DNA from 3 places in the Rhizobium sp. BT04 genome. Region 2 is predicted to be linked to each of the others. Evidence: riboswitches for the same ligand, from Rfam matches in the RefSeq annotation. Region 2 holds a riboswitch; each other region holds the start of a gene.

The links. Region 2 has a riboswitch for cobalamin ahead of cobU (bifunctional adenosylcobinamide kinase/adenosylcobinamide-phosphate guanylyltransferase). Riboswitches for the same ligand answer to the same signal wherever they lie in the genome.
Region 1: linked by a shared signal. The riboswitch ahead of QMO82_RS18865 (CbtB domain-containing protein) and the one ahead of cobU (bifunctional adenosylcobinamide kinase/adenosylcobinamide-phosphate guanylyltransferase) in region 2 are both predicted to bind cobalamin.
Region 3: linked by a shared signal. The riboswitch ahead of bluB (5,6-dimethylbenzimidazole synthase) and the one ahead of cobU (bifunctional adenosylcobinamide kinase/adenosylcobinamide-phosphate guanylyltransferase) in region 2 are both predicted to bind cobalamin.

Annotation. Positions count from the first base shown of each region.
Region 1 is NZ_CP125652.1:2,102,331-2,112,031, forward strand. Features, by position in the region: gene QMO82_RS18835 (tripartite tricarboxylate transporter substrate-binding protein) at 1-465, opposite strand, end outside; gene QMO82_RS18840 (sigma-54 dependent transcriptional regulator) at 683-2,017, opposite strand; gene QMO82_RS18845 (sensor histidine kinase) at 2,014-3,840, opposite strand; gene QMO82_RS18850 (sulfite oxidase-like oxidoreductase) at 3,998-4,660, shown strand; gene QMO82_RS18855 (hypothetical protein) at 4,645-5,277, opposite strand; gene QMO82_RS18860 (CbtA family protein) at 5,327-6,076, opposite strand; gene QMO82_RS18865 (CbtB domain-containing protein) at 6,193-6,402, opposite strand; cobalamin riboswitch at 6,431-6,552, opposite strand; gene QMO82_RS18870 (histidine phosphatase family protein) at 6,635-7,189, shown strand; gene QMO82_RS18875 (bifunctional diguanylate cyclase/phosphodiesterase) at 7,666-9,237, shown strand; gene QMO82_RS18880 (inorganic phosphate transporter) at 9,333-9,701, opposite strand, start outside.
Region 2 is NZ_CP125652.1:1,049,341-1,059,041, forward strand. Features, by position in the region: gene cobN (cobaltochelatase subunit CobN) at 1-1,932, opposite strand, end outside; gene cobW (cobalamin biosynthesis protein CobW) at 1,942-2,991, opposite strand; gene cobU (bifunctional adenosylcobinamide kinase/adenosylcobinamide-phosphate guanylyltransferase) at 2,996-3,520, opposite strand; cobalamin riboswitch at 3,868-4,261, opposite strand; gene QMO82_RS13735 (chloride channel protein) at 4,514-6,304, shown strand; gene QMO82_RS13740 (adenylate/guanylate cyclase domain-containing protein) at 6,369-7,655, opposite strand; gene QMO82_RS13745 (SDR family oxidoreductase) at 7,861-8,631, opposite strand; gene QMO82_RS13750 (cobyric acid synthase) at 8,938-9,701, opposite strand, start outside.
Region 3 is NZ_CP125652.1:906,603-916,303, reverse strand. Features, by position in the region: gene QMO82_RS13035 (PD40 domain-containing protein) at 1-126, shown strand, start outside; gene QMO82_RS13030 (3-deoxy-7-phosphoheptulonate synthase) at 123-1,184, opposite strand; gene QMO82_RS13025 (MFS transporter) at 1,855-3,258, opposite strand; cobalamin riboswitch at 3,707-3,894, shown strand; gene bluB (5,6-dimethylbenzimidazole synthase) at 3,936-4,625, shown strand; gene QMO82_RS13015 (DUF2865 domain-containing protein) at 4,656-5,747, opposite strand; gene QMO82_RS13010 (demethoxyubiquinone hydroxylase family protein) at 5,921-6,511, opposite strand; gene QMO82_RS13005 (ribonuclease H) at 6,674-7,210, shown strand; gene QMO82_RS13000 (NADP-dependent malic enzyme) at 7,277-9,589, opposite strand.

The sequences.
Region 1 (9,701 bases), 1.1 Mb from region 2:
CGTCACCTTGTCCTTGTTGGCCTTGAGATAATCGATCAGCCCCTTGAGGTCAGCCGGCTCCATGTCCTTGCGTGCGACGATCGTCATCGGCACCTCGGTGACGAGGCCGACATAATCGAAAGCGCCGAGCGTATCATAGGCGAGCTTGCGGTAGAGCGTAGCGCTGGTCGCCATGCCGATATGGTGCAGCAGGATAGTGTAACCGTCGGGATCGGCATTTGCCACGCGGCCGGCGCCGAGCGTGCCACCGGCGCCGCCGACATTTTCGACGACGATCTGCTGGCCGAGATCCTTCGACATGGATTCGGCGACGAGGCGCGCGACGGTATCGGTCGGGCCGCCGGCCGCAAAGGGCACGACCATAGTGATGGTGCGTTCGGGATAGGTCTGCGCCGTAGCGGCGCCGGCGAGAAGAGAGACCGCTGCAACAGCGGTCAGGCCGAGCATGGCCTTCAGGATTTTCATCGTTTCCTCCCTGATGAAATAAGCGAGCCCGCCGACACTTCCTCCGCGCCGGTTGGGATGGCCTATTTGCCGCCGCGAAAAATGGGTCCGCAATGATCGCCGCCGCTTTCGAAGGAGGATTCTGCGAAAGTGCGATGCAGCATGGGTCGATTTGGAAACAAACGACCAATGCGATGGGTGGATTTCCACCCATCGCAGCAGGTTCAGCCGCCGCAATCTAACCGTCGGTGGTCAGCATCCGCTTGTCGAGGCCGTATTTCTGCATCTTTTCGTAGAGGGTCTTGCGGGAAATGCCGAGTGACTCGTAGACCGGCCTGAGGCTGCCGCCATGGGCCACCAGCGCGCTGGCAATGACCCCTCGTTCGAATTCGGCAACGCGCTCGGCAAGCCCGGTTGCCTCCTCGGCCTGCCGCCCGCCATTGTCGAGGCCGAGAACCAGCCGGTCGGCGGCGTTCCTGAGTTCACGCACATTGCCCGGCCAGTCGCGCTGGGCAATGTCGGAGATCATCTCCGGCGGCACGGCCCCCTCGTCGCGGCCGTAGCGGGCGGCCGCCTCCCGCACCAGTTGCAGAAAGAGCAGCGGAATATCGGCCCGCCGCTGCGACAGCGAGGGCACATGCAGCGTTGCGACATCAAGCCGGTAGAAGAGGTCGGCGCGGAAGCGCCCTGCCGCCACTTCCGCTTCCAGGTCGACCTTGCTCGTCGCGATGAAGCGCACGTCGAGCGCCACGACCTCGTTCGATCCGAGTCTTGATATCACCCGTTCCTGCAGCACCCGCAGGAACTTCGCCTGCAGGTCGAAGGGCATGGAGCCGATCTCGTCGAGCAGGATGGTGCCGCCGCGCCCATGTTCGAACTTTCCGTAGCGCGGCCTCACCGCCCCCGGAAAGGCCCCGATCTCATGGCCGAAGAGCTCGCTCTCGATCAGGTTTGCCGGCAGCGCGGCGCAATTGATCGCGATGAACGGCCGGCTCGCCCGGGCGCTGATATCGTGAAGCGCCCGCGCCACCACTTCCTTGCCGGCGCCGGTCTCGCCGACGATGAGCGTATCGGCATCGCTCGCGCCGATCGCGCGGATGCGGTAGCGCAGATCCACCATCACCTGCGTGCGCCCCGGCAGCCGCGCCTCGATATCGTCGCGCTTGCCGGCGACCGCCTTCAGCAGCCGGTTTTCGAGCACGAGGCCGCGCCGCTCCATCGCCCGGCGGATGACGCCGGCAAGCATTTCAGGCGTAAACGGCTTCTCGATGAAATCGTAAGCGCCTTCGCGCATCGCCTTCACCGCAAGCTGAACGTCGCCATGGCCGGTGACGAGAATGACCGGCACCTCCTGATCGATCTCGCGGATCTTCTGCATCAGCGTCATGCCGTCCATGCCGGGCATGCGGATATCGCTGACGACGACGCCGGGAAAACTGTAGCCGATCAGTTCCAGCACATGGTCGCCGTTCGAAAAGGTCTCGACGCTGAAGCCGGAGAGCTCCAGCGCCTGCGCCGTCGAGCGGCGCAGTTCCTCCTCGTCGTCAACCAGCAGGATCTTCGCATCGTTCATTCCGCCGCCTCCGGCATCAGCCCCGCCGCCGATTGCAGCTCGATGCGGAAGACCGCCCCCCCTTCAGGATGATTGGCAGCAGTCAGGCTGCCGCCGAAATCCTTGATAATGTTGTAGGAGATCGAAAGCCCGAGACCGAGTCCCTTGCCGACGCCCTTCGTCGTGAAGAAGGGATCGAAGATGCGCTCGGCGATCGCCGCCGGCACGCCCGGCCCGTGATCGCGTATCGTCAGCATCACCTTGCCGGCCTCCTCGAAGGCGCAAACTTCGATGCGCCTGTCATCCAGCCCTTCCACCGCATCGGCCGCATTCGAGATCACATTCACCAGCACCTGCTGCAGACGCACCGAACCGGCGCGCACAACCGGCGGACACGGCCCGAGATCGAGCCGGAGTTCGGCATCCGCCGCTTTCAGCCGCCAAGCGATGATCTCGAGCGTGTCATGCATCGCCTCGTCGAGAGAAACCGACCCGAGCTTCTCGTTCGGTTTGCGGGCGAAGTTGCGCAGGTGCCGGCTGATCGCGGCCATGCGGTCGATGAGCCCGCCGATACGCTTAATATTGTCCCGCGCCTCCTCCGTCCGGCCGCGATCGATGAGAACGGAGGCGCTGTCGGTATAGGTCTTGGCGGCGGCGAGCGGCTGGTTGAACTCGTGCGAAAGCGCAGCCGACATCTGCCCGAGGCCGGCGAGCTTGCCGGCCTGGATCAGATCGGCCTGTGTCTGGCGGAGCTGCTGCTCGGTCAGTCGCCGCTCGGCGATCTCTTCTTCGATGCGGCTGTTGACGCGGGCAAGATCGGCCGTGCGTTCCTCGACGCGCCGCTCCAGCTCGTTGCGGGCGTCGGCCTGCATCTGCATGCGCTCGGCAAGCCGCGCCCGCCGCTGGCGAATGACCGCGACCGCGAGCCCGGCAATGCAGAGGACGAGAAAGACCGCCGCAAGCGCGGTGCGCGCCTGGGCACGGATGGAACTCGTCTCCATCAGCACGTTCACCGTCCAGTCCTCGGCCGGCATGTAATGCGAGAGCACCAGATATTCGCTCGAGCCGCGCTCGCCGGCCAGCGTCATCAGCTCATGCGGCTCGAGGCGCTGGCGCGTCACCGGTAGCGCCGTCAGCCTGGCATTGGCATAGCGTCGCGACGCTTCCGTGCGCGCGATGCGATCGGCCGTCAGCGGCAGGATGGCGCCATAGAGCCATTCCGGGCTGCCGGACATGAAGATGATGCCCTCCGGATCGGAGACGAAGATCTTGTATTCGCCGCCGCCCCAGGACGATTCGATCATGTCGATATCGACCTTGAAGACGATGACGCCGCGAATAGCCGCATCGATCCGGATCGGCGCGGCAAAATAATAGCCGCGCTTCAGCGAGGTGGTGCCGAGCGCGTAGAACCGCGCCTGCCGGCCTTCGATCGCGTCCTGGAAATAGGGCCGGTAGCTGAAATTCTGTCCGACGAAGCTTGCCGGTCCATCGTAATTGCTCGCCGCGATCGTCTCTCCATCAGGCTTGACCACATAGATGTCGGAGGATTTCAGCAGCCCGTTGATCTCCTTGAGATAGAGATTGGCGGCATCGCGCAGCGCCGTATCCTCGGGCGCGCTCACCAATTCCTTGATGTCCTCGTGATCGGCGATCAGCGCCGGCAGCGCTTCGTAGCGGTTGAGATGCCCGCTGAGCGCCGAGACCGCAAGGCGCAGCGCCGTTCCCGCCTGCGCCGAGGCTTCCGCCATATAGGCGCGCGTCGCGATCGCGCTTCCATAGGTGAAGAAGGCGAAGGTGATCAGCGGCACCACGAGCAACGCCGCTATCGCGCGATATCGCAAAGACAGATCCCGCTCCTCCCCTTTCTGCCTCCACTCCCCAGCGAGGCCCGACAGTGCCGAGTTTAATGAGACGGACGGGGATTTCCAAGGGCCTGCCGAAACTTGACACTTAACGAACGCGGATATCCTATTGCTGCACCGCAAGGAGGCCCCGCCCATGAGCGACGATCAGACACCCGCCGACAGCAAGCTCACCACATCCAAGCGTCGCTGGGCCGCCGAAGGCAAGTTCCTGACCGGCCGCATCAGCCGACCCGAAACCGAGCGCCTGCCGCCCGGCCAACACCTCGTCAAGAACTGGCCGGTGCTCGATCTCGGCCAGCAGCCTGTTGTCTCTACGGATACTTGGCGGCTCGAGGTGCGCGGCCTCGTCGAAACGCCGCTCACCCTCACCTGGGCCGCCTTCCACGCGATCGAGCAGAGCACTAAGGTCAGCGATATCCACTGCGTCACCACATGGTCGCGCTACGACAACAAATGGAAGGGCGTCTCGACGCGCGATCTGCTCGATCTCGCCATGCCCAAGCCGGAAGCCGGTTACGTCATGCTGACCAGTTATGACGGCTATACCACCAACCTGCCGCTCGCCGATTTCGCCGCCGAGGACGCGATCCTTGCCACCGCCTGGGAAGGCTTGCCGCTGACGGCGGATCACGGCGGCCCGATGCGCCTGGTCGTGCCGCATCTCTATTTCTGGAAAAGCGCCAAATGGCTGCGCCGCATCGAGCTTATGCCGGACGACGAGGCCGGTTTCTGGGAAAAGAACGGCTACCACATCTACGGCGATCCGTGGCGCGAGCAGCGCTATTCCGACGATTGAGCCTCCGGCCGCAGCAAGCGGCGAAGCGCATAAAAACCAACGCCGAACAATGCGGCAAGCCCCGTCAACGATGCCATACTGGCTGGATGAAGCGGTACCTTGCTCCAGTGCGGCTTGACAACATCGGCGGTGTTGAAGGCCTCGCCGCTGAACCGGCAGGTGACGAGCGCAAGGCCGCGCCGCACCATGTCGGCGTCGACCGCGGAAATGATTTCACCCGCCGCAGCGCTCTCCCGCGGCATCTCACGCATCGAAAACAAGACGGCCTTGGTCGCTGCGAGATAGGCATGGGCGCATTGGTTGAACGGGCTTTCCTCGTCCGTCACGCTACCCGGCATCCGGCCCCATAGACAATAGGAATACTGGATTTCGGCATAGTTCAGCACGCGGCGGAACCGCTCGTTGGTATCGACCGCTTGCGACGCAAGGTCAATGATCCCACTGCGATAGTCTGAAATCACCGCCATCTCGCCATGGGAAATCTCGGGGATATCCAGCCCGGCATGGCTGCCGCCGCCGCTGCGGCTATGGGCAAAGGCGTTTCCGGCAACCACGCAAGAAAAGGCGACGCCGACAAACGCCGTCGACAGGAGCGGTATGGTTCGGCTGCTTTTCATGTTTGCCCGAAAAGTTCAGGGCGCCGGTATGCGGCGCCCCTCGATGCATTCAGTGAAACGCCGTTGCCGGCCGACCTCGTTGCGGCCCGCCTTTCACGGCAAGCTGCTTTTCCGCCAGCACTCCGAAGGCGAGGCCCAAGGTTGCCCAGAGGATCACGTGCATGCCGAGCGAGGTCGTGCGGAACCGCCAGAGCACCATCGCCGAGAAATTCTCCGGCACCTCGTTGATCGGCGGCAGCAGATAGAGCACGAGGCCGATGAAGACGAGATAGGCGATGCCGGCGATGATCGCACCGTTCCAGAGACCGAAACGTTCGGCAAGACGGCGCGACAGCGCCACTGTGGCAACCAGCGCGGCAAGCGAAACGACGATCATCAGGAAGAACATTTCGGTCCTGACGCCGATCGTGTCGGGATTGCCGACCGCCGGCGGATTGGCCGGATACTTGATCCCGGGAACAAGAACGATCGCCACGAAGGCGGCAAGGGCGATGACCGCCGAAGTGCCGCGCGCCGAAAGGCTGCTGAAGCGCCCGTGCACGAAAGCGAAGGCAAGCGCAAAAAGCCCGCCGACGGCGACGCTGTAGGCCATGACGCCGGTAAAAAGGCCGAGACCGGCCTGCGTGGCGCGACTGACGATTTCAGGTTCAGCAGCTTCGCCGGCCGCCTGCGCAGTCGCCGCCTCGAAGGCGATGGCCGCATCGACCAGCGGCTCGCCGAAGGTATGGGCGAAGGCAAAAACGAGAATACCGGCAATCAGGCCCGCGAGCATGCCGCGAAGCAGAAGGTTTCCAACCATGTCAGGAACTCCCCTAAAGCATGTCGCGCAAAACTGTGTGAGCGGTTTCGCGAGAACGACATGCGCAAAACAAGACCTAAGGCGCGAGAAGCGAATCTGAAAGATCGCGACGCGCTTTAGTGGCAGGGAAAGCCGAGGAGATGACGACCGTCATGCACGAATTCGTGCACATACATGCCATTGAACAGCGCCATTGCGCCTTCCTCGGTACCGACGAAATAGAGGACGATGAGCATCAGCAGGCCGCCGAAGATCGCCCAGGGCAGGATCTCTCCTAAGGGGATCGGCGCCGGTACTGCTGCGGGCGCGAAAGTGGTGTCAGACATGTATTCCTCCGGGAATGACGCGTTCAGTCGAAAGAGTGCTTACGCAGGTGGGTCTGACTTCCAACGCGAAGAGCTTTCGACACGCTGGTCACAGTGGCGCGACCGTGCCGGATTTCCACCGGCTTCCAAACCCGCAACAGCACGGTTATATCTGCACGCCGAAGAGACTGTCAACGAAACTTCACAAGCCGGCAAAGACGCTGGAGCCGCATTCCGGGAGATCAGAACGATGGTGAATACGCGCCTCACCTGGATCTGCCACGGCGCGACGATGGCAAGCCGCAAAGCCCTGTTCCCGCTCGACGAACCGCTGGAAGACAAGGCGGAGGAAGAAGCGGCCAGCATGGCTGCCCCTCCCCGCGCCGACCGTATCGCCACGAGCCCCGCCTTACGCGCGCGCCAGACCGCGGAAGCGCTTCGCCTTGACGCCCGGATAGATCAGGCGCTTCGCGACTGCGACCATGGCCGCTGGGCCGGCAGGTCGATCACCACGGTCGAGGCAGACGAGCCGGCAAACCTCCTGGCCTGGATGAGCGATCCGGAAGCTGCCCCGCATGGCGGCGAGAGCCTTGTTGATCTGCGCAGGCGGGTCGCCAGCTGGATGGACAATGAATCCAGCCTCGGCGGCCATGTGATCGCCGTCAGCCACGCGGCCGTCATTCGGGCAGCGGTGGCGCATGTGCTTCAGGCGCCACTCCCTTCCTTCTGGCTGAGCGACGTCGAGCCACTCGCCGTCATTCACATGACCACTGATGGACGGCGCTGGTCTCTACGCTTTCCGCATTAGAGCCCGAGGCCGCTGTAACACCTTGAATCGCTGCATAAACTTATCCAGCCTTACACAAGCAAATCGCGTCATCTCTATTGAACCCGGTTTGGCGGGGACTACTTCCTTATCCCAAGGAGATGGAAGAATGACATATGATTGGAGTGGGGAGCGCACGCGACGCTTGCGTTTGATGCGTTTTGCCACAGTCACAGTTCTGGTCGGTCTCATCGTCAGCGTCCCGCTGCTGATCGTCACCGCCTGAAGCACGAAAGGGCGAGCGGTGCCATGGCACGCTCGCCTTCGTTCTTTTCACACGCCAGTCTGCAATCACGACGAAGACCGCGCTCAGCGTTTCTCGGTCTCGCAAAAGCACCCCTCTGGTCCCTTGACGGTACAGCAACAGGCTGCCGCCTCCGATAATTCGCCTTCTGGTTTCAACGAACATTTCAGACTTTTGTGCTACTTCCGCGAAGGTTGGAGATGGAGAAGGCGTGGTGCCGGTATTTTTCCAGAGCAGGGCCGGAAGGCAATGTGTGTCGATCGTCGGGTTCGGGATCACTCTCTGGCTCCTCGGCACGCTGCTGCAGCTTGACGACAGCCTTGCCTTCTTCATGACCGGTTTCGGCGAATACGGCGCCGACAAGCTCGTTCTGGCGCTGGGCATCGCCGGTGCCATGAGCTTCATCTATTCGGTGCTGCGCATCGCCGACCTGCGCAAGGAAACGGAACAGCGCGCCGCCGCTCAGGCAAAGGCCGATTGGACCGCAACCCACGACCACCTGACCAAACTGCCGAACCGCTACGCCTTCGAGCGCAAGATTCTTTCCCGGCCGATCAAGACCGACGAGGCCGAGATCGAGGAGTGGGGCCGCAACGTCACCCTCTTCTCCGTCGACCTCGACGGCTTCAAGAAAGTTAACGATCTCGTCGGCCACAAGGGCGGCGACGTCCTGTTGATCGAGGTTGCCAGACGCATCTGCGCGCTCGGCAATGCCGACTGCGTCTATCGCTTCGGCGGTGACGAATTCGTCATCGTCGCGTTCGCCCTGACGGCGCAACGCGAGGAGCGTTTTGCCAAGCTTTTGATCCAGGCCATTACCCGGCCGATCCATATCGATGGCTTTGCCGTCGAAGTCGGCGCCAGCGTCGGCTACGACCGCTGGGTCGAGGGAGCCGAACCCCTTGAAGATGCCGCCCATCGTGCCGACCTTGCCATGTACGAGGCGAAATCACGCGGACCCAACCATTATTTCGTCTTCGAACCGTCGATGCAGGACAAGGTAACGGAACGCGCCGCGCTGGAAACCAGGCTGCGTGCTGCAATTTCCACCAAGGCGATCAAACCCTTCTATCAGCCGCTGATCGACCTGAAGTCCGGCCAGCTCTGTGGCTTCGAGGCCTTGGCGCGCTGGATCGGCGATGATGGTGTCAACATCCCGCCGCCTGTCTTCATTGATATCGCCGAGGAGACGGGCATGATCACCGCATTGTTCGAGGATCTTCTCGCCCAGGCCTGCAGCGACGCACTCACCTGGCCGGAGCATGTGACCTTGTCCTTCAACGTCTCGCCGGTGCAGATGGAAGACAGGCTCCTGACTTCCCGCATCCTCAAGGTTCTCTCGGCAAGCCGGCTGCCGCCGCAGCGCCTGGAAGTGGAGATCACCGAAAATGCGCTGATCCAGGATCCCGCCATCGCCGTCGTCGTTCTCGACGAACTGCACGCGGCCGGCATCCAGATCGCCCTCGACGATTTCGGCACCGGCTATTCGAGCCTCGCCCAACTCGCCCGCTATCGTTTCGACAAGATCAAGATCGACAAGAGCTTCATCGCCACCTATCGCGACGACGAACGCCAGGAAAAGATCGTCCGCGCCATGCTCGGCCTCGGCAGGAGCCTCAACATCAAAACAACAGCGGAAGGCGTTGAGGAGCATAGCCAGCTCGCCTTCCTGCTGCAGCTTGGCTGCGATATCGGCCAGGGCTATCTCTTCGGCAAGGCGATGCCCGCCGCCGAGGCGGGCATCTTCATCAGCGATCGCAATACCAGTCTGGCCTCCACGGCCTGACGGAGCGCTCTACCCTTTGTTTTGACGCGATTCCCGGCAAAACCGCTTAGCGCTTTGCCTGGGAAAACCGCTTTGCACTCTTCCTGGAATTTGCTCTAAAACACCTGCCGCAGGATCACGAACAGCACGAAGGCGATCGCGATCGAGGCCGGCAGCGTCAGCACCCAGGCCATCAGCATGTTGCGCACGGTCGACCATTGCAGGCCGGAACCGTTCGCCGCCATGGTGCCGGCGACGCCGGACGACAGAACATGCGTGGTCGAGACCGGCAGGCCGAGATGATCGGCCGAGGCAATGGTGACCATCGCCACCACTTCGGCTGCCGCGCCCTGGCCGTAGGTCAGATGCGTCTTGCCGATCTTTTCGCCGACCGTGACGACGATCCGCTTCCAGCCCACCATCGTACCGAGGCCGAGCGCGATCGCGACCGCCACCTTCACCCAGAGCGGGATGAACTTCGTCGC
Region 2 (9,701 bases):
GTAATATTCGTCGACCAGCGCTTCCAGGTCCTTGAGCGGTCCGTAGCTCTCGGCCCGCGTCAAAGGCGGCGTCAGATGATCGATGATGACAGCTGCAGTCCGGCGCTTGGCCTGTGTGCCCTCGCCCGGATCGTTGACGATGAAGGGATAGAGATGCGGCAGCGGCCCAAGGATCGCCTCGGGATAGCAGTTCTCCGACAGCGACAGCGCCTTGCCCGGCAGCCATTCGAGATTGCCGTGTTTGCCCATGTGAATGACCGCATGGGCCGCGAATTCACGGCGCAGAAAGGCATAGAAAGCGAGATAACCGTGCGGCGGTACGAGATCCGGCGAATGATAGCTCTCCTTCGGATCGATATTGTAGCCCCGCGCCGGCTGGATGCCGACGAGCACCCCGCCGAAGCGGGCGAAAGGCAGGGCGAAGACGCCCTCGCGAAAATACGGATCGTCCTCGGGATTACCCCAGCGGGCTCGCACCTCATCCTGAATCTGATTGGGAAGAGATTCCAGGAAGCCGTTGTAGCGACTCAGGGAAAGTGTCTCGCGGATGACCCTGCCGTCGCGTCCCGAGTTGGTCGGCCCCTCCATCAGATGCCGGATCAGCGCGTCACCGTTGGCCGGAATATCGGCGGCCGGATAACCCGCTGCCTCCATCGCGCGAAGCACCTCGATGGTTCCGGCCGGCGTATCGAGGCCGACACCGTTGCCGAGCCGGCCATCACGGTTCGGATAGTTCGCCATCACGAGCGCGATGCGCCGGCCCTGCGCCGGTGTCCCGCGCAGCCGCGCCCAGTTGGCGGCAAGCTCCGCCGTATAACGCACCCGGCCGGCATCCGGTTCGCTGGCGACGATATTCGTTTCGACCGCCGCGTCGTAGCGCGCCGCCGTCTTGAAGGAGACAGCCCGCGCCAGCACTCGGCCGTCAACCTCGGGCAGCGCAACGTTCATGCCGAGATCACGCGCCGAAAGGCCCTGAGAGGTAGCGGCCCAGGCATCCCTCGACGAGGCCGAGAGGATCGCCTGCAGCACGATCGCCCCATTCGCCTCCAGCACCGTCGGCTGCCGGTCCGCACCCGGCGCGGAGACCGCAAAGCCGGTGGTATTGATGACCACATCGGGCTTCAGCGCCGAAAACACGCTTTCGAGAATGCCTTTGGAAATCGGATCCTTGAGGCTATAGGCAAAGACCGGCAGTGGCCGAAGGCCGAGTGCGGCCAGCGCCTCGACCAGTGCCTCGATCGGCCCGGTCTCGCCGCTTTGAACGAGGGCGCGGTAGAAGCTGATGGCGACTGTCGGGGGTTCAAATCCCTCCTCTGCGACCATCGCCACACCCGAAGACACCTCCGCAGCAACAACCGGCAGCCATTCCTCAACCCCGATCAGCCCTCGCCCCGGCCACCAGATCCCCGCCTTCATCAAAGGCACCGCCGGTGCCGGCTTCTCGGCACCCGACAACATCGCCCCGGCATAATCGAGAAAAGCCCGCGCATTGGCATCGCCGCCCTCGATCAGATAGGCCCAGAGCGCATTGAGATCGTCGAGATCAACATTGGAAAAAGAAACCAGTCCCGCATCCGGCTTGGCATCGCCCGGCAGCACTGCAATCAGCGCCCCGCTGCGAGCCGCGACCGCATGCAACGCCTCCAGCGCATAGTGGAAATAGCTCGCTCCGCCCAGCGCCCGCACGATGATCAGCTTCGCATGCCGCGCCGTCCGCTCGACATAGGTATCGACCGACATCGGATGCTTCAGGCTCATCAGGCTGGCAAGCCTCAGCGCATATCCGCTCGCCCCGCCGGCATGAGCCGCGGCGATTGCCGCAAGCTCGGTGTCGGCGGCCGAGAGGAACAGGACATCGCCCGGCGACTGGCCGAGGTCGATGGCCTCGTCGCCGTCACTGATCGTCCCCTGCTGGGCCAGAAGCAGATGCATTCTCTATCCTCAGACCAGCGCTTCGATCGCCTTGCGCACCGCGTCCTGATCCATCTCGTGGAGGCCGATGACGACGAGACGCGTGTTGCGCGCTTCACCCGGTGCCCAGGCGCGGTCGAAATATTGGTCGATGCGCGCACCCACGGCCTGCAGCTGCAGGCGCATGGGCTTGCCGGAAACCTCGATGAAGCCCTTGAGGCGCAGCACATCATGCTCAGCGATGATGCCCTTCAGCTTCTCGACGAAACTTGATGTATCCGCAATCGCACCAAGCTCGACGACGAAACTGTCGAATTCGTCGTGATCGTGCGGCTCGCCGTCCTCATGCTCCAGCTCGTGATGGGACTTGCGGTTGGCGATATCGTCTTCCGCGCCGATGCCGAGGCCGAGCAGCACGCTTGCCGGCACCTCGCCATTCCTGGCTTCGATCATCACGGGCTTGCGGGCAATGCGCGAGGCGACCTCACTCTTCACGCGGCCAAGGCCGGCGACGTCGATCAGGTCGGTCTTGTTGAGAACGATGAGATCGGCGCAGGTGAGCTGATCCTCGAACAGCTCCTCGATCGGGCTTTCGTGATCGAGCGATTCATCCTCGGCGCGGCGCGCATCGACGGCATCATGGTCGTCGGCAAAACGCCCGGCGGCCACGGCCGCACTGTCAACCACCGTGATGACGCCATCGACGGTCACCTGGGTGCGAATATCGGGCCAGTTGAAGGCAGCGACCAGCGGCTGCGGCAAGGCGAGGCCCGAGGTTTCGATGACGATATGGTCGGGCCGCTGTTCGCGCTCGAGCAGCTTCGTCATCGTCGGAATAAAATCGTCGGCGACGGTGCAGCAGATGCAGCCGTTGGTGAGCTCGATGATATCGTCCTCGCTACAATTCTCCGCACCGCAGCCTTTCAGCACGTCGCCGTCGACACCGAGATCGCCGAATTCGTTGATGATGAGCGCGATCTTTTTGCCGCCGGCATTGGTGAGCAGGTTGCGGATCATTGTCGTCTTGCCGGCGCCGAGGAAGCCGGTGATGACGGTTGCGGGAATCTTCTGCTGGTTCATGGACTTAACCCTTCATTTTCAGCGGCAGGCCTGCCGCGATGAAATAGACTTCAGCGGCCTTCGCCGCGATCGATTGGTGCAGCCGGCCGGCATGATCGCGAAAATCCCGCGCCATGCGATTGTCGGGCACGATGCCGAGGCCGACCTCGTTGGAAACGAAAACGAGCCGCGCTTTGGCGCCGGGCAGGAAATCGGCAAGGGCGGCAAATTCCGCCGCCATGTCACGCTGCTCCATCATCAGATTGGTGACCCAGAGCGTCAGGCAGTCGATCAGCACGATACGCCCCTCGCCGTCGATGGCGGCGAGCTTACCGACGAGATCGAGCGGCTCCTCATGCGTCGTCCAGGACGGGCCGCGATCGGCCTTGTGCTTGATGATGCGCGCCTGCATCTCCTCGTCCCAGGCACGGCCGGTGGCGACGTAGTGGCGGTCGAGGCCGGTTGCGGTGACGAGGGATTCGGCAAAGCGGGATTTGCCGGAGCGGGCGCCGCCGAGGATGAAGACGGTGTTGGATGGGGCGCTTGTCATATGCAGACCGTCGCCAGAGGAAACGCGACGCTCCGCCACCCTCCCTCATTCCCTTCCTCGGACTTTGCCCGAGGGATGTCACAGGAATCCAGCCACGGCGCGTCCGCGCCGTGAATGACTCGGTTAAAGGGGAGTCCTCCGCGCCCAACGACTTGGGCGCACTGGATTCCTGTGACGAGCACAGGAATGAGGGAGGAGAGGAATGTGCCCACCAAACACGCCGCAACGGAAGGCGCCGACACCTGTAAGGTCTCGCCAAGCCGCGCCGCACCAGGCCGCGCTGAATTCAATCGTTCAGCCAAGACAACCTCCGTGCTGGCAGCGGGCATAGCGCCCAGGGTTGGGCTTTTCGCCCGGCACGGGATGGCAGGTCTCCTGGCTCGCGGTTGTCGGCCGATCGGGGCAGACCGGAAACCGGTCGCCCTGATCCTGCCGGCGGATCTGCCTCGCCTTCCCGGCTGCATCGGTGAAAGAGTGGACGATTCGTAGATATAGAGGCGTCCGACCCCGGTTGATCACCATGCATGTCCAGTGGCTTTTCCGGCATATCGCCCATCCGTCCCGCCTGCACCATTGCAGGGGCCGGCCGGAAGCGCTCGATGCCGGATGGAAGACCCTGACCGCTCTACAGTCGCGGGGTCGGCTGTGATAAAGGCGCCCGGCTTGGGTCCGCCCCGTCACATTCCCTTTTCATCCGGAAGGGCGCTACACCGATCCGGAACCATCCGTTATATCAGGATGGTCAGGTGACCATCCGTTGAGGGATGGTTAGGCAAGCCCGGGAGTGAAGTCAACCGGCCTTGACGGCCGCCCGATCGCCGGTAAGGCGGCGCACTCATTCAAACATGACTTACTCCACCAAAAATATCGTCTTTTATCAGAGACTTACGTCATAAATATTTGACCCGAACGCCGGCTTTTCGCCGCAATTGCACTGCAAGCGGACTGCGCCACCGCCCTTGACCGAGCCTCTCCCCGCCTAGTTGTCTGGCCATGCTTATGAAATTGGATCGGCGCCGTCTGCGCGCGCTGCGTGTTTTCTTTGATCCGGGGCGGCTGCGTGCGCTGACCCGCCGCAGCGAGGTCGGCCTGTCGCTTGCGGGCGCTGTCGTCGGCATCGCCTCGGGGCTTGCCGTCACCGGCATGAGCTTCGTCTCCAATGAATTGCACCGGCTGGTCTTCGGCATCGCCGACGACGAAAGGCTGAGCTCGTCCGACATCGACGACAAGCTGCTGCTGCTCGCGGCCCCTGTCGTCGGCGGCATCCTGCTCGGGCTGTTGCTTTTCATCTTGGCGAAACGACGCAAGAAGCCGATGGTCGATCCGATCGAGGCCAATGCTCTGCATGGCGGCCGCCTGTCCTTGACCGACAGCATCATCGTTGCCGTGCAGAACCTGATCTCCAACGGCTTCGGCGCCTCCGTCGGGCTCGAGGCCGGCTATACCCAGCTTGCCGCCGGCATCGCCTCGAAATTCGGCCTGAAGCTGCAGCTTCGCCGCTCTGATCTGCGCGTGCTCGTCGGTTGCGGGGCGGCCGGCGCTATCGCCGCCGCCTTCAACGCGCCGCTGACCGGCGCCTTCTATGCCTTCGAGCTGATCATCGGCACCTATACGATCGTCTCGCTGACCCCCGTGGTTGTCTCGGCCCTTGTCTCCACTCTCATTGCAAGGCTGCTTGCCGACGGCGATTTCGCCATCGATATCGGCAGCTTCGGCACGGTCGTGCCGGCCGATTATATCCCGGCCCTGCTGCTCGGCGCCTTTTGCGCCGGTGTCGGCATCCTGATCATGCAGGGCGTCGCCTTCGTCGAGGAACTGGCGCGCAAGAGTGCGATCGCTCCGCCCTTCCGCCCGGCGCTTGGCGGCATCGTCGTCGGACTGCTGGCGATGATCTCTCCGCAGGTGCTTTCGGCCGGCCACGGCGCGCTGCATCTCAACCTCTCCCGCGATGTGGCGATCCCGACGCTGATCGGCCTCTTCCTGTTGAAATCCTTCGCCTCGGCGATCTCGATCGGCTCCGGCTTCAGGGGCGGCCTGTTCTTCGCCTCGCTGTTCATGGGTGCCCTGCTCGGCAAGCTCTTTGCCTATTGCGGCCCCTATTTCGCCGATGCGACGCTGACGCCTGTTATCTATGCCGTGGTCGGCATGAGTTCGCTCGCCGTCGCCGTCATCGGCGGGCCGCTGACGATGACCTTCCTGGCGCTGGAAATCACCGGCGATTTCCCGATTACCGCACTGGTGCTTGCCGCCGTCATCACCTCGTCGCTCGTGGTGCGCTCGACCTTCGGCTACTCCTTCGCCACGTGGCGCTTCCACTTGCGCGGCGAGAGCATCCGCAGCGCCCACGACGTGGGCTGGATTCGCAACCTGACCGTCAACAAGCTGATGCGATCAGACGTCAAGACCGCCAAATCAGGCATCTCGCTGGAAGAATTCAAGCAGGCCTTCCCGATCGGCTCGACCCAACGCGTCATCCTTGTCGAGGAGAGCGACAAATATGTGGGCCTGGTGCTGGTGCCGGAGATCTACGCCAATCCGACCGACGCCCAGGACGAGGGCAAGTCGCTTGCCGACTTCATCCGCTACCGCAACGATTTCCTGCAGCCGCAGATGAATGCCAGGCAGGCGGCGGCGATCTTCGACAAGAGCGAAAGCGAAGCGCTCGCCGTCGTCAACAATCTGATCGAACGCAAGGTGATCGGCCAGCTCAGCGAAAGCTACACGCTGCGCCGCTATAGCGAAGAACTCGACCGCCGCCGCCGCGAAGTGTCAGGCGAGATCTGAGCCGCTCCGACCGACAGCGCCCCACGTCTTTTCAGACGCTCAAAGGACGCTGCTGCACTTTGAATTATTCAGCGGCGTCGGCGAGCCTGAAGACATCAGCCCGCTTCGAAACCCCGCGCAGCTCGAACGATCCGAGATATTGGCAAGGCGCGGCGCAGGTCGTCGCGAAGCTCTCCGACATCAAGAGGGGTTGATCCAGCGTGCCGCAGAGCTTTTCGAGCCGTGAGGCCTCGTTGACCGCCCTGCCGATCACCGTGAAATCGAGCCTGCCATGGGCGCCGACATTTCCGTAGAAAACCTCGCCGAGATGCAGAACGACGTCGACGCCGATATCGGGGCCGCCATTGCCCGTCCGCTCGCGATTGAGCGCCTCGTTTGCCTTCAGCAGGTTCCTCGCCGAAGCGAGTGCCGCCACGCAGGCCCGTTGCGGATCGTCCGCATCGGTCGGAAAGATCGCCAGCACGCTGTCGCCCATGAACTTCAGGATCTCGCCGGAATTTTCCTCGACATGCCGGTCGATCAGTTCGAAATGTTCGTTCAGAAAGCCGACGATCTCTTCGGGCTGATAGGCTTCGGTCAGGGCGGTGAAATTCCTGAGGTCCGCAAGCAGGATCGCGGCATTGATGGAGCCGCCCGTTCCCCGCTGGGTTTCGCCGGCGAGAATGCGCGCACTCGTCCTGGCGCCGGTATAGACGGCGAGGATATCGGTCGCGGTCTTCGATGCCGCCACGCGGTAGGCCGCAAGCCCCAGCGCCGGGAAAAGCGCTTCGACAATCCCAAGTTGTTGATCGGAAAATCCGCCCGGCGCGTCGCTGGTCAGCGAAAAACCAAATCCGCGCAACGCAACCTCCTTCGGGAATTCGAAAAGGCTGATGACGTGATCCGTGCCTCCGGCGAGCGCGAATTCGTGAAGCTCGCTGTAGGCGAGGCCCTCGCCTCTCTCCAAGCTCCACCGCCCTCTTCTTTCGCCACGGTTCAAAAGATAGAATATCGGCGTCTCCTCGAAAATGCGCTCCCCCGCAATGCCGTGTTCGGCATTTTCGATGGTCGTGACGCCGCCCCTGATGAAATTGGCCGAGATGCCGCGATACATGGGATGGATGGAGGGCATTCGGATGCTCGCCCGCCAGATCGGAAATCCCTCGGCGATCAGCCGGTCGCACAGCCCGGCGACGAGATCGCCAATATGCTCGCTGGTGATTCCCTGCTCTATAAGCCAGTGAATATGATCGTTAATTTTCAAAACCTCCGCATCGGGCCAAGAGCCGCAGAAGCCGTTTTCACGATCGAGGCCAGGCACCGGGAACCGCAGGACAGGGGCTGAAAGAGCCATGTCGCGCATGCCATTCATTAGCCTGCTTCGCGTCGCGATACCACTCCCGGGCGAATGAGAGATGCGGAATTCGAGAGCGACAAACGCCAGTGTCACGGATGACAAATTGCCTCAGTCTCCCCGGCGATTGGCGAAACCTGCTGCAGTTTGCCTCTTGGGAGGCGATAAAAGGGACATCGCCTCGCCACGCGGCGATGTCCTTCGGCATGGGATCCCCAGCCGCTCACATCCTGACCGTCATGCCGCCATCGACGGTCAGCACGTGGCCGTTGACGAAGGAGGCGGCGCCGCTTGCCAGAAACAATGCCGCGCAGGCAATCTCGTCCGGGCGTCCCCAGCGCTGCACCGGGATCCGCTGGCGCACGAAGGGCATCAATTCCTCATTCTGCGCCATCGCCGCATTCGTCTCGGTGGCGAACCAGCCGGGCGCAATTGCGTTGCTGGTGATCCCGTACGGGCCGAATTCGACCGCCATGCCACGCATCAGGCCGGTCAGTCCCTGCTTGGCGGCAGGATAGACGCAGTCGCCGGGCATGACGACATGGCCGCTGATCGAGGTGACCGCGATCAGGCGGCCATGATTGCACCGCTTCATCAGCACGGCAGCGTCGCGCGAAAGCGTGATCGCCGCCGCCAGATCGATGCGCAGCAGCTCGATGATCGCATCATCGTCGAATTCAGCCAGCGGCCGCCGGTCGCGGGCGCCGACATTGTTGATCAGGATATCGAGACGGCCATGGATCTTGTCGATATCGGCCATCACAGCACGCTGAGCCTCCCGGTCGGCGACGTCGAACACGGCGGCCTCCGCCGTCCCGCCCGCGGCACGGATGGTCCTGACGGCGCCTTCCAGCGTCGCCGCCGTGCGTCCGTTGACGATAACATGGGCGCCCGCCTCGGCCAGGGCGCGCGCCATTTCGAAGCCCAGACCACGGCCACCGCCGGTCACCAGCGCCACCTGACCTGCCAGTGAAAATCTATCCAATACGCTCATGTTTTCGTCGCTCTCGACCGAGTCCGCCGCGACAATTAATGGACTCAGTCAACTAATTTGGCAATAGCAGCGAGATGCCCAATGAATCACAGGTTTTCACCCGCATCATCTCCTCTGGCCAAGCGCCTCACTTGTCCTAATCCACCCACGGCGCGTCTGCGCCGTGATTGATTCTCATCCAAACGGGATGTCTTCCGCGCCCAGAGACTTGGGCGCACTGGATTCCTGTGACAGGCCCAAGAATGATGGAGGTTGGGGTGACCGGTGTGCTGTGTCGCTGACAGCCCCGCCCAGAGCACATCAGGTCTACCCAAGCAGCCCGGCCAGCCAGCGCGGGTCGAGATGTCTCTGCAGGCCACTCGCGACTTCGTCCAACGCCCGATCGACGCTCTCGCGGTAATTCCTCCGCTCAGCCGAGAGCCCGAAGCTTTGAAGCAGCCGGGCGCGGTAGGCGTCGCTGCCGAAGAGGCCATGCAGGTAGGTGCCCATGATCCGGCCGTCGGCCGAAAGCGCCCCGTCGGGCGCCCCGTCGATGATCGCCGAAGGTCGATCGCAATCCGGGCCGCGGGTGATGCCGAGGTGGATCTGGTAGCCGGCAAGCGGCGTATCGTATTCGGTCGAGCGAGCCTGGCTGTTGCGCACGGTTTTCTCCGACGCCATCTCGGTCTCGACATCGAGAAGCCCAAGCCCCGGCGTCTCCAGCGTCCCGCCCTCGCGCCCAAGCGGATCATGCACGGTCCGGCCGAGCATCTGGTAGCCGCCGCAGATGCCGATCACCCGGCCGCCGCGCCTGACATGCGCCTGGAGATCGCGGTCCCAGCCCGCAGCCCTGAAATCGGCGAGATCCGATATCGTCGATTTCGAGCCGGGAAGCACAACGAGGCTCGCATCGGCAGGTATCCGCTCGCCTGATCGCACGAAGACCAGCTCGACATCCGGCTCGGTCCGCAGCGGGTCGAGATCGTCGAAATTGGCGATGCGCGGCAGCACCGGCACGGCGATCTTCAGCGCCCCCGCTCCGCCCCGCGCCAGCCGTTCGAGCACGACCGAATCTTCGGCCGGCAGGCGCC
Region 3 (9,701 bases), 140 kb from region 2:
GACATGGACGGCGGCAATCTGAAGACGCTGTTCGAGCTGTTCGGCGGGCAGGGCACCATCAACGTGCCCTGCTGGTCTCCTGATGGCGAAGAATTCGCCTATGTGCGCTATTTCCCCACCGCCTAAACGCGAATCCGGCGCCGCTCGCGGGCGGATTGTGCCAGGTCTTCCAGCACCGCGACCGACATATCCCAGTCGATGCAGCCATCGGTGATCGACTGGCCGTAGACCAACGGCTTGCCGGGAAGGAGATCCTGGCGGCCGGCAACAAGGTTGCTTTCGATCATCATGCCCTTGATGTCGCGGTTTCCGGCGGCGATCTGCGCGGCGACGGATTTGACGACGCGCGGCTGGTTCATCGGGTCCTTGCCGCTGTTGGCATGGCTGGCATCGACGAGAATGCGCGGGGCAACGCCGAGCTTGACGGCTTCGGTGGTCACCGCTTCGACATCGGCCGCCTCATAGTTCGGCTGTTTGCCGCCGCGCAGGATGATGTGGCAGTCCTCATTGCCCTTCGTCGAGGCGATCGCCGCCTGTCCGTCCTTGGTGACGGCGGGGAAGTGATGCGGCTGCGATGCGGCCAGGATCGCATCGAGTGCGACGCGGGCGCTCCCGTCGGTGCCGTTCTTGAAGCCGATCGGGCAGGAGAGGCCGGAGGCGAGCTGCCGATGGATCTGGCTTTCGGTCGTGCGAGCGCCGATCGCGCCCCAGCTGACGAGGTCGGCAATGTATTGCGGCGTGATCGTGTCGAGGAATTCCACGCCGGCCGGAAGGCTCATGGCATTGATGTCGAGCAGCAGGCGCCTGGCAATCCTCAAGCCTTCCTCGATGCGATAGCTGCCGTCGAGATGCGGGTCGTTTATCAGGCCCTTCCAGCCGACGGTGGTGCGAGGCTTTTCGAAGTAGACGCGCATGACGATTTCGAGGTCGTCGGAAAAGCGATGTCGTTGCTCCTGGAGCCGCGCGGCATATTCCCGGGCGGCAACGGGGTCGTGGATGGAGCAGGGGCCGATGACGACGACCAGGCGATCGCCTTCGCCCTGGAGAATTTTATGGATCGCATCGCGATTGCTGGTCACGGTTTCGGTGACAACAGCGTCGCGGTGGATTTCCGCGAGGATATCGGCGGGTTTGGTGAGGGGCGTGATCTCGAGAATTCGCAGATCATCAATGGTATCGGACACGGTATGGCTCCTGTTTGGTCATACCGGGCGGAACAAAAAAGCCGCCAGGTAGACTAGCGGCTGTTCGGGTTGTCGTCGCGTCGACTTCAGTTACGCATAGACCCGCATCCGCTGGAAGCAGCGGTACCAATAAAATCGCGAGGCGTAGATCGAAGTGGTCGACATCAGGCGTATGTAGCGTCGCAACCGCATGATGTCACGCAGAATTTGCGGCCTGAAAATCCGGCTCCTGCGGGACGACCAATCGTTACCGCAGGAGGCAAAAAGCATATCGCCCAAAAGCGCGCAGCTTCTGGGCGATATGAACGCAGAAGCTGAGATCGAGAGCCTCGACGTTCAGGCCGACGGTGATGGCGCCGATCGGCCTTCCCTTGTCATCCGCTATTGCGACGCTTGCCTGCGACTGCAGCGTCTAGGTCGATTCGTCCTTTTCGATCTCATCGACGAAGACCATGTCCTTGCCGGCGCCGAAGGATCTTGGGAACTTGCTCGCCTCCTCCGTCAACAGTGCGTTGCGAGCCCGTTCGGCGTCGAACGAGGCGCTCTGCTCGGCAGCGGCCCGGGAAAGGCCTAGTCGCCTTTCTGCAAGGCGCTGAAATCATAAAGTAGAAGGGATGCCGGAGCACACGCGTGTTATTTCGCTATCACGCCCACTGGAGATCTGCCTCGATCAGCTGTTTTCCGCGATCGCCTCTTCGGGCTCGGCCTGCCGGTGTTTGCGGCGGCGCGTCGTCAGTTCTGCGCCGGCATCGCGCGGCAGGCGCAGGAAGGTGATGCAGGCCAGCGCCGAAATTGCCGAGACGCTGAAGAAGGCGATGTGGAAATCCAAAACCAGCAGCCTGCCGCCATGGAAGCTGCTGGAAATTTCGAGGATGCCGCCGGCAATCGCCACACCCATCGCCATGGAGATGCGCTGGGCAACGGCATTGATCGCGGTCGCCTGGCTGCTGTCGGCATTGTCGATATCGCCGAAGGCCATGGCGTTGACGCCCGAGAAAGCCATGGAGCGGAACAGGCCGCCGATCAGCAGGCAGGCCATGATCAGGAACAGCGGCGTTTCGGCGGTGAACAGGCCGTTGATGCCGAGGAAGATCGCCGCCAGCAAGGTGGTGATCGAGATCACGGTGCGGAAGCCGAAGGCATTGAAGGTGCGTGAAGCCGCGAATTTCGATCCCATCGAGCCGAGCGCGCTGACGAAGGTGACCGAGCCCGATTGCAGTGGCGTCAGGCCGAAGCCGAGCTGCAGCATCAGCGGCATTAGGAAGGGCAGGGCGCCGAGCCCCATACGGAAGTTCGAAGCGCCAAGGATCGCCGCCCGGAACAGGGGATAGCGGAACATTTTCGGATCGAGAAGCGGATAGGGCGCGCGGCCGGCATGCAGGAGATAGAGGAGGCCGGCAAGGACGCCGATCGCCACAGTGATGTAGCCGTAGACGACGGGCACGGCCGGCAGGCTGATGACCGACAGGCCGAAGACGAAGCCGGAAAAGCCGAAGCCGCAGAGGAAGAAGCCGGGAAAATCCATCGGCCGCGGACTGCGCGGCTCGACCGCCGGCAGGAAGCGCGTGACGAGGATGATGCCGAGCACGCCGATCGGGACGTTGATCCAGAAGATCCAGTGCCAGGTGAGATAGGTGGTGAGGAAGCCGCCGATCGGCGGCCCCATGATCGGGCCGATCAGTGCCGGAATGGTGAGCCAGGCCATGGCATCGACGAGTTCGTGGCGCGGCGTTCCCCGGACCAAAAGCAGGCGGCTGACCGGCGTCATCATCGAGCCGTCGGCGCCCTGGATCAGCCGTGAGACGACGAAGGCCGCGATCGAATGGGAAAAGGCGCAGGCAATCGAGCCGATCATGAAGACGAAGATCGCCAGGCGGAAGACATTGCGTGCGCCGAAACGATCGGACATCCAGCCGCTGATCGGAATGAAGATCGCCAGCGCCACGAGATAGCTAGTGACGGCCAGCTTCAGCGCGATCGGCGAGGTGCCGATATCGGCTGCGATCGCCGGCAGGCTGGTGGCGATCACGGTCGAATCCATCTGTTCCATGAACAGGGCGACCGCGAGGATCATGGGCGTCAGGCGGGGCACGGCAACCGGGATGCTGCGAGGGACTATATCGTCCATACGCCTTCGGTGGCGATAGGGCCATAGAAACTATCGATGAAGGGGTTTGCCGAGCCGCTTCAAACCGACGCGGGGCGGGCGGTGCGTTGGAGACAGACGCTTCAAGGGCAAGCAACAAAACCAGGCAGCCGCACGGTCATCTTAGCCGGGTGCACCAACGCCCAAGAGAGCCTCATCCTGAGGTGCGCAGGCCAAAGGCCGGAGCCTCGAAGGGCGAGGCGGGTGCACCGGCGTGGACGCGAAATAGTGAACGACGAAAGAAGCGGCGCTGCGGCGTGTCCTTCGAGGCCCCTACGGGGCACCTCAGGATGAGGAATCGCGGCGGATGCCGCGCCGTCCTCTCGACCGCGTGCCGGCGCCGCCTGCTCGCGGCTTGCCGCCACCGCACTTTCCTGAAATACATGCGCTGTCAGGTGCCCGCCGATGAGGCGGGAGAATCGGGAATCCGGTGCAAGACCGGAACGTGCCCAACGCTGTAAGGCCGACGCTTGCCGCATCACTACGCCACTGGCTTTTGCCGGGAAGGCTGCGGCAGACGGATGACGCCAAGTCAGAAGACCGGCCTGGCAAGATAGACCCAACCCGCGCGGACGGCGGGCGGTTGCGTTGTTGGGGATTTGACGATGCGACCCTTTGATGAGGATGCCCTTTTGGCGGCGTCCGGTTTTTCGCTGGCCGAACGCGAGGCCGTTTATCACGCGATCATGACGCGGCGTGACGTGCGCAGTCAGTTCCTGCCCGATCCCTTGCCCGACCATGTCGTGGAGCGGCTGCTGACGGCTGCTCATCATGCGCCCTCTGTCGGCTTCATGCAGCCGTGGAATTTCATTCTGGTGAAAAGTCCAACCGTGCGAGCGCGCATCCAGGATGCTTTTTCGAAGGCCAACGAGGAAGCGGCTTTGATGTTTGAGGGCGAGCGGCGGCAGGTCTACCGTTCCCTCAAGCTCGAAGGCATCGTCGAGGCGCCGCTCGGCATATGCGTAACCTGCGATCCCACCCGCAGCGGCAGCGTGGTGCTGGGGCGCACGCACAATCCCAGGATGGATAGCTATTCCACAGTCTGCGCCATACAGAATCTCTGGCTTGCGGCCCGCGCCGAAGGGATCGGTATCGGCTGGGTCAGTATCTTTCGCGAGGGTGACCTGAAGAGCATTCTCGGCATACCCGAGCATGTCGAGGTAGTCGCCTGGCTCTGCGCCGGTTTCGTCGACAAGCTCTACGACGAGCCGGAACTCTCCGTCAAAGGCTGGCGGCAGCGGCTGCCGCTCGAGGAGCTCGTGTTTCACGACGGTTGGGGACGGCGGGAGCGCTGAACAGCGTCGCCTCAAACCCGGCTCCGCCAATCACTGCTGTTGCGGCTGCGGGCCCGGCGATGCCGGATTGGCGAGGTCGATCGAGCCCTGATCTCCGGCGAGGAATTGCGGGCCGACCTGGCGGACCTTGTTCTGCGTGGGGTCATAGGGACGATCGGGAACGGATGGCTGCGGCGCGGCAGCGGCAGCATCCTTCGCCGGCGGATTGGTACGGATTGATGTGATCGAGCCCTGTTGCGGCGGTTCGCTCAAGGCTTGCTTGCCGCGCATCTCGTCGTAATAGGCGGTGAGATTGCAGGCGCAGGAGGACTTTTCGCCGGGCGTGCGGTTCTTGTAGGCAAAGGCGTTCTTCATGGCGCTGTAGGGCGTGCCGGTTGCGACCGAGATCATGTTCGAGGCTTCGGTGCTCGTCACGTCACGATAAAACAGTTCCGTCTCGATCCCCGGGCACATCTTGGCGCAAGTCTCAGCGTCGCGGCCGAAATCGACCGAAGTGGCGTTCGAGCTGATCGGGAAGAAGCCGCCGTCGCAGCTGCGCACGCACATGGTGCTGACCGGCGAGAGCATCTCGGCTCGCGGCAGGCCGTAACGCGGATCGACCTCTTCACCGCCGCCGAGCGGAATGAAGGTATCGGTGCGCATCGCCTGCTCCTCGACACTCGGGGCGGGGTCGGCGGCGCTGCGGTCGGCCGGGGGATAGAAGTTTTCGCTGTTGCAGCCATTGCTGTCGAGAGCGGCAATCAGTTCGCGGCGCTCGCCATCATCGCCGTTCTGGCCGGCCAGCTCGTTGCGGCGGTCCTGGAGATAACCGATATTGTCGATCATGCGGGCTTCGGCCTGCGACAGCTCGGCGCAATAATCGTCATTCTCGCCGCCGATCACGACCATGCTGCCCGAGGTGCAACCATTGCTGCGCAGCTCGGAGCGGACCTTGCGCAGCTCGAGGTTCTGCTCGGCCATGGCGCTGGCATATTGGCGCGCTTCCCGGCCGTTGCTATTGCCGATCGTTCGCGGCAGGTCGGCGAGGCGGCCGCGCAGGTCCTCGCAGACAGCACTCGTCTGCGCGGCGGCAGGCGTCGCGAAGGCAAGGAGGAGGGCAAGAGACAGGTTTCGGCGTTTCACGGCTCGTCCCGGAATGAACAAACGGTAGATGATCGAATGCGGCCTCGATCGCCGCACGTTGTCTCTTAACGTGTTTCTCTTAATAAGCTTGGAGAAAATCCTAGCGCATTTTCGTGATCTTATCCAGCAGACGCGGGCAATCTTCCGTAAGGGGAGGTCGGGACAGCTTCCCGCTAGATCTGCCTGGAGCGCGCCATTTCGGCGCGCATCCAGCTTGAGTCTCCCCATGTAGAGAGCCAGATCATCAGATCGGTGAGCGCGGCGACGATGGGCAGAAGCAGCGCATAGCTGACGCCGTGCCGTGTCTGATTTTTCTCGGCTTCGCTAAGGTGAGCCAATTCCTCTTCCTGAATCGAGGCAATAAGGCCATGCAACTGTGGATCGCGGGTGTCCAGGGATGCCAATTGATCTTCCAGATGACGGTGAACCGTGCTTTCAACCGCCTCGGTACAGATCCAGACCATGTTGCGCCCACCGAGGGCTGTCAGGAAACCGAGCAGATACCCTCCGAGGCTCCAGAATGCCATGACGCGGCATGGCTTGGCATGCCTTGAAGGCATTGCGTCGCGAAACAGGCGGCAATGCTCGATTTCGTCGTTCCGCATGTCACAAAGCGCCGGCACGATGTCAGGAAACAGCCGGCGGGCCATCCAGATCTGTGCCCTGTAGATACGAATTGCGCCGAACTCGCCGGCATGATTGACCTTGAGAATACGACGAACGGTTACTGCGCGCTTACCGGCACTGCTTGACGGATTGTCCATGATCCACGTTGCCCCACAGTTCCCTGTCGGCAATAGGCACTGTTGCCGCCACCATCGTCAATGGTTGACACAACGGATGAGGTACAATTCGAATGTCCGCTTCGGGGCGGGCAGGCAGTCGCAAATCGCGCTGGCGCAGCGAAGGCGAAAAGAGCGGAGAACATGACGAGCATTTCCAACGAGCTTCACGTCCCCGCGACAACAGTCGGAATATCGGAAGCCCAACGCGGCCTCCACCTCTTCGTTGACGGTTGCTACGAACCCGGTTCCGGGCAGGGGGGCTGGGCTTTTGTCGCTTATCGCGATGCCGTGGAAATCGCGTGCGGATTTGGTGGCGTCGAAGATTCCGCCAATAATTCAATGGAATTGATCGCCGTGCTTAAGGCAGTCCTGTGGATCAATAGTGAAGCAACGGGCGAAGCCGTCATCATCTGGTCGGATTCCATCTATGCCGTCAAAGGCTGCAATGTCAGGCGACATATCTGGAAGAACAACGGCTGGAAGAAAAGCAGCCCGAATGGGAATGCCCGGAGCCGAACGATCGCCAATGCGGAACTGTGGAAGTCAGTCGATCGTCAGCTATCCCGGAACGCCCTGGTGACCGTTGCCTGGTGCAAGGGTCATTCCGGCGTTGCCGGCAACGAACGCGCGGATACGCTTGCGGATAAAGGGCGCCTGTCGATGCAGGGCGCCCGATAACTGTTGCATATCAACCGGTTGCAGATGCTCGGGACAAGCCCGAGCATGACAAGATGAGGAACCTGCTTATGCCGGCTGCGATGCTTCGACGACAGCGAGGGCTGCCATGTTGACGACGCCGCGGGAGGTGACCGAGGGGGCGAGGATGTGGGCGGGCAGGGCGGCGCCGAGCAGGATCGGGCCGACATGCAGGCCGTCGGTCATCGACTTGACGACGCCGAGCGTGATGTTGGCGGCGTCGAGGTTCGGGAAGACCAACAGGTTCGCCTCGTCGTGCAGCGTCGTGTGCGGCATGACGCGTTTGCGCAGCGCCTCGGTGATGGCGCTTTCGCCATGCATCTCGCCGTCGACCTCAAGATCGGGCGCGGCGTCGCGCACGAGCTGCAAGGCATTGCGCATCTTCGTGGCGCTTTCGGATTCGCGCGAGCCGAAGTTGGAATGCGAGACGAGGGCAGCACGCGGGGTGATGCCGAAACGGCGGATTTCCTCGGCCGCCAGTACCGTCGACTCGGCGACTTCCTCGGCGCTCGGATTGAAGGTGACGTAGGTGTCGGTGAAGAAGGTGGCGCCGCGCTGCGAGATCATCAGGCTGAGTGCGGAGAAATCACGGACATCCTTGCGCTTGCCGATGATCTGGCGGACATCGCGCAGATGTTTTTCATAGCGGCCTTCCAGGCCGCAGATCAGCGCATCGGCCTCGCCGCGCCGCAACGCCAGCGCGCCGATGACGGTGGTGTTGGTGCGCACGATGGTGCGGGCCGCTTCCGGAATGACGCCGCGACGGCCGACGAGGGAGAAATAGAGATCGACATATTCGCGGAAGCGCGGATCGTCTTCCGGGTTGATCACCTCGAAATCCTGCAGCGGGCGGATGCGCAGGCCGTAGCGCTTGAGGCGCGTTTCGATGACCTGCGGACGGCCGATGAGGATCGGGTCGGCGAGACCTTCTTCGAGCAGCACCTGGGCGGCGCGCAGCACGCGTTCGTCTTCTCCTTCCGAGAAGATGACGCGCTTGCGTTCGGCGGCCTTGGCTGCCGTGAAGATCGGCTTCATGACGAAGCCTGAGCGGAAGACGAAGCGGTTCAGCTGGTCGAGATAGGCGTCGAAATCCTGGATTGGGCGGCGCGCGACGCCGCTCTGCTCGGCGGCCTTGGCGACGGCGGGCGCGATGCGCAGGATAAGGCGAGGATCGAAGGGCGAAGGGATCAGATAGTCAGGGCCGAAGACCGGGGTCTCGCCGGAATAGGCCCGGGCGGCGACGTCGGAGGGTTCTTCGCGGGCAAGCGCGGCGATGGCGCGCACGGCCGCCATCTTCATTTCCTCGTTGATCGTCTCGGCGCCGCAATCGAGCGCGCCGCGGAAGATATAGGGAAAGCAGAGGACGTTGTTGACCTGGTTGGCGAAATCCGAACGGCCGGTGCAGATCATCGCGTCAGGGCGGGCAGCACGGGCGAGATCCGGCATGATCTCCGGCGTCGGATTGGCGAGCGCCATGATCAGCGGCTTGTCGGCCATCTGCGCCAGCAATTCCGGTTTCAGCACGCCGGCGGCCGACAGGCCGAGGAAAACGTCGGCGCCGCCTATATTTTCAGCCAGCGTGCGGGTGTCGCTCTTCTGGGCATAGACGGATTTCCATTCGTCCATCAGTTCGGTGCGACCCTCATAGACGAGGCCTTCGAGATCGTGGACCCAGATGTTTTCGCGTTTTGCCCCGAGAATCACCAGCAGGTTGAGGCAAGCGAGGGCGGCAGCACCCGCGCCGGAGGCGACGATCTTGACGTCGGCGATGTTCTTGCCGGCAAGTTCCAGCCCGTTCAGGATCGCCGCGGCGACGATGATCGCCGTGCCGTGCTGATCGTCGTGGAAGACGGGGATCTTCATCTTTTCGCGCAGGCGGCGCTCGACCTCGAAACATTCCGGCGCCTTGATGTCTTCGAGGTTGATGCCGCCGAAGGTCGGCTCCAGCGAGGCGACGGTCGAAACCATCTGGTCGACGCTTGCCGCATCGATCTCGATATCGAAGACGTCGATGCCGGCGAATTTCTTGAAGAGCACGGCCTTGCCCTCCATAACAGGCTTGGAGGCCAGCGGGCCGATATTGCCGAGGCCGAGCACGGCGGTGCCGTTGGAGATGACGGCGACGAGATTGGCGCGCGAGGTATATTCTGCCGCCATCTCGGGATTGTCGCGGATAGCGAGGCAGGGGGCGGCAACGCCGGGCGAATAGGCGAGCGCCAGGTCGCGCTGGTTGCCGAGCGGCTTGGTCGCCTGGATCTCCAGCTTGCCGGGGCGGGGATAGCGGTGGAAGAAGAGCGCCTGTTCGTCGAGATCGCCGCTCGTCAGATTCTTTTCCGTCTTGGATTTTTCCGGGTGATCCATCGCCGCCTCCGTGCACGTCTTTTTTGGAGTTTCCTCCATACATCAATCGGGTACGGGGGACAGTATGGAAATGGGGGAAGGGCGAAGTTTTCATGAGGTGGGCAGAGGGGGT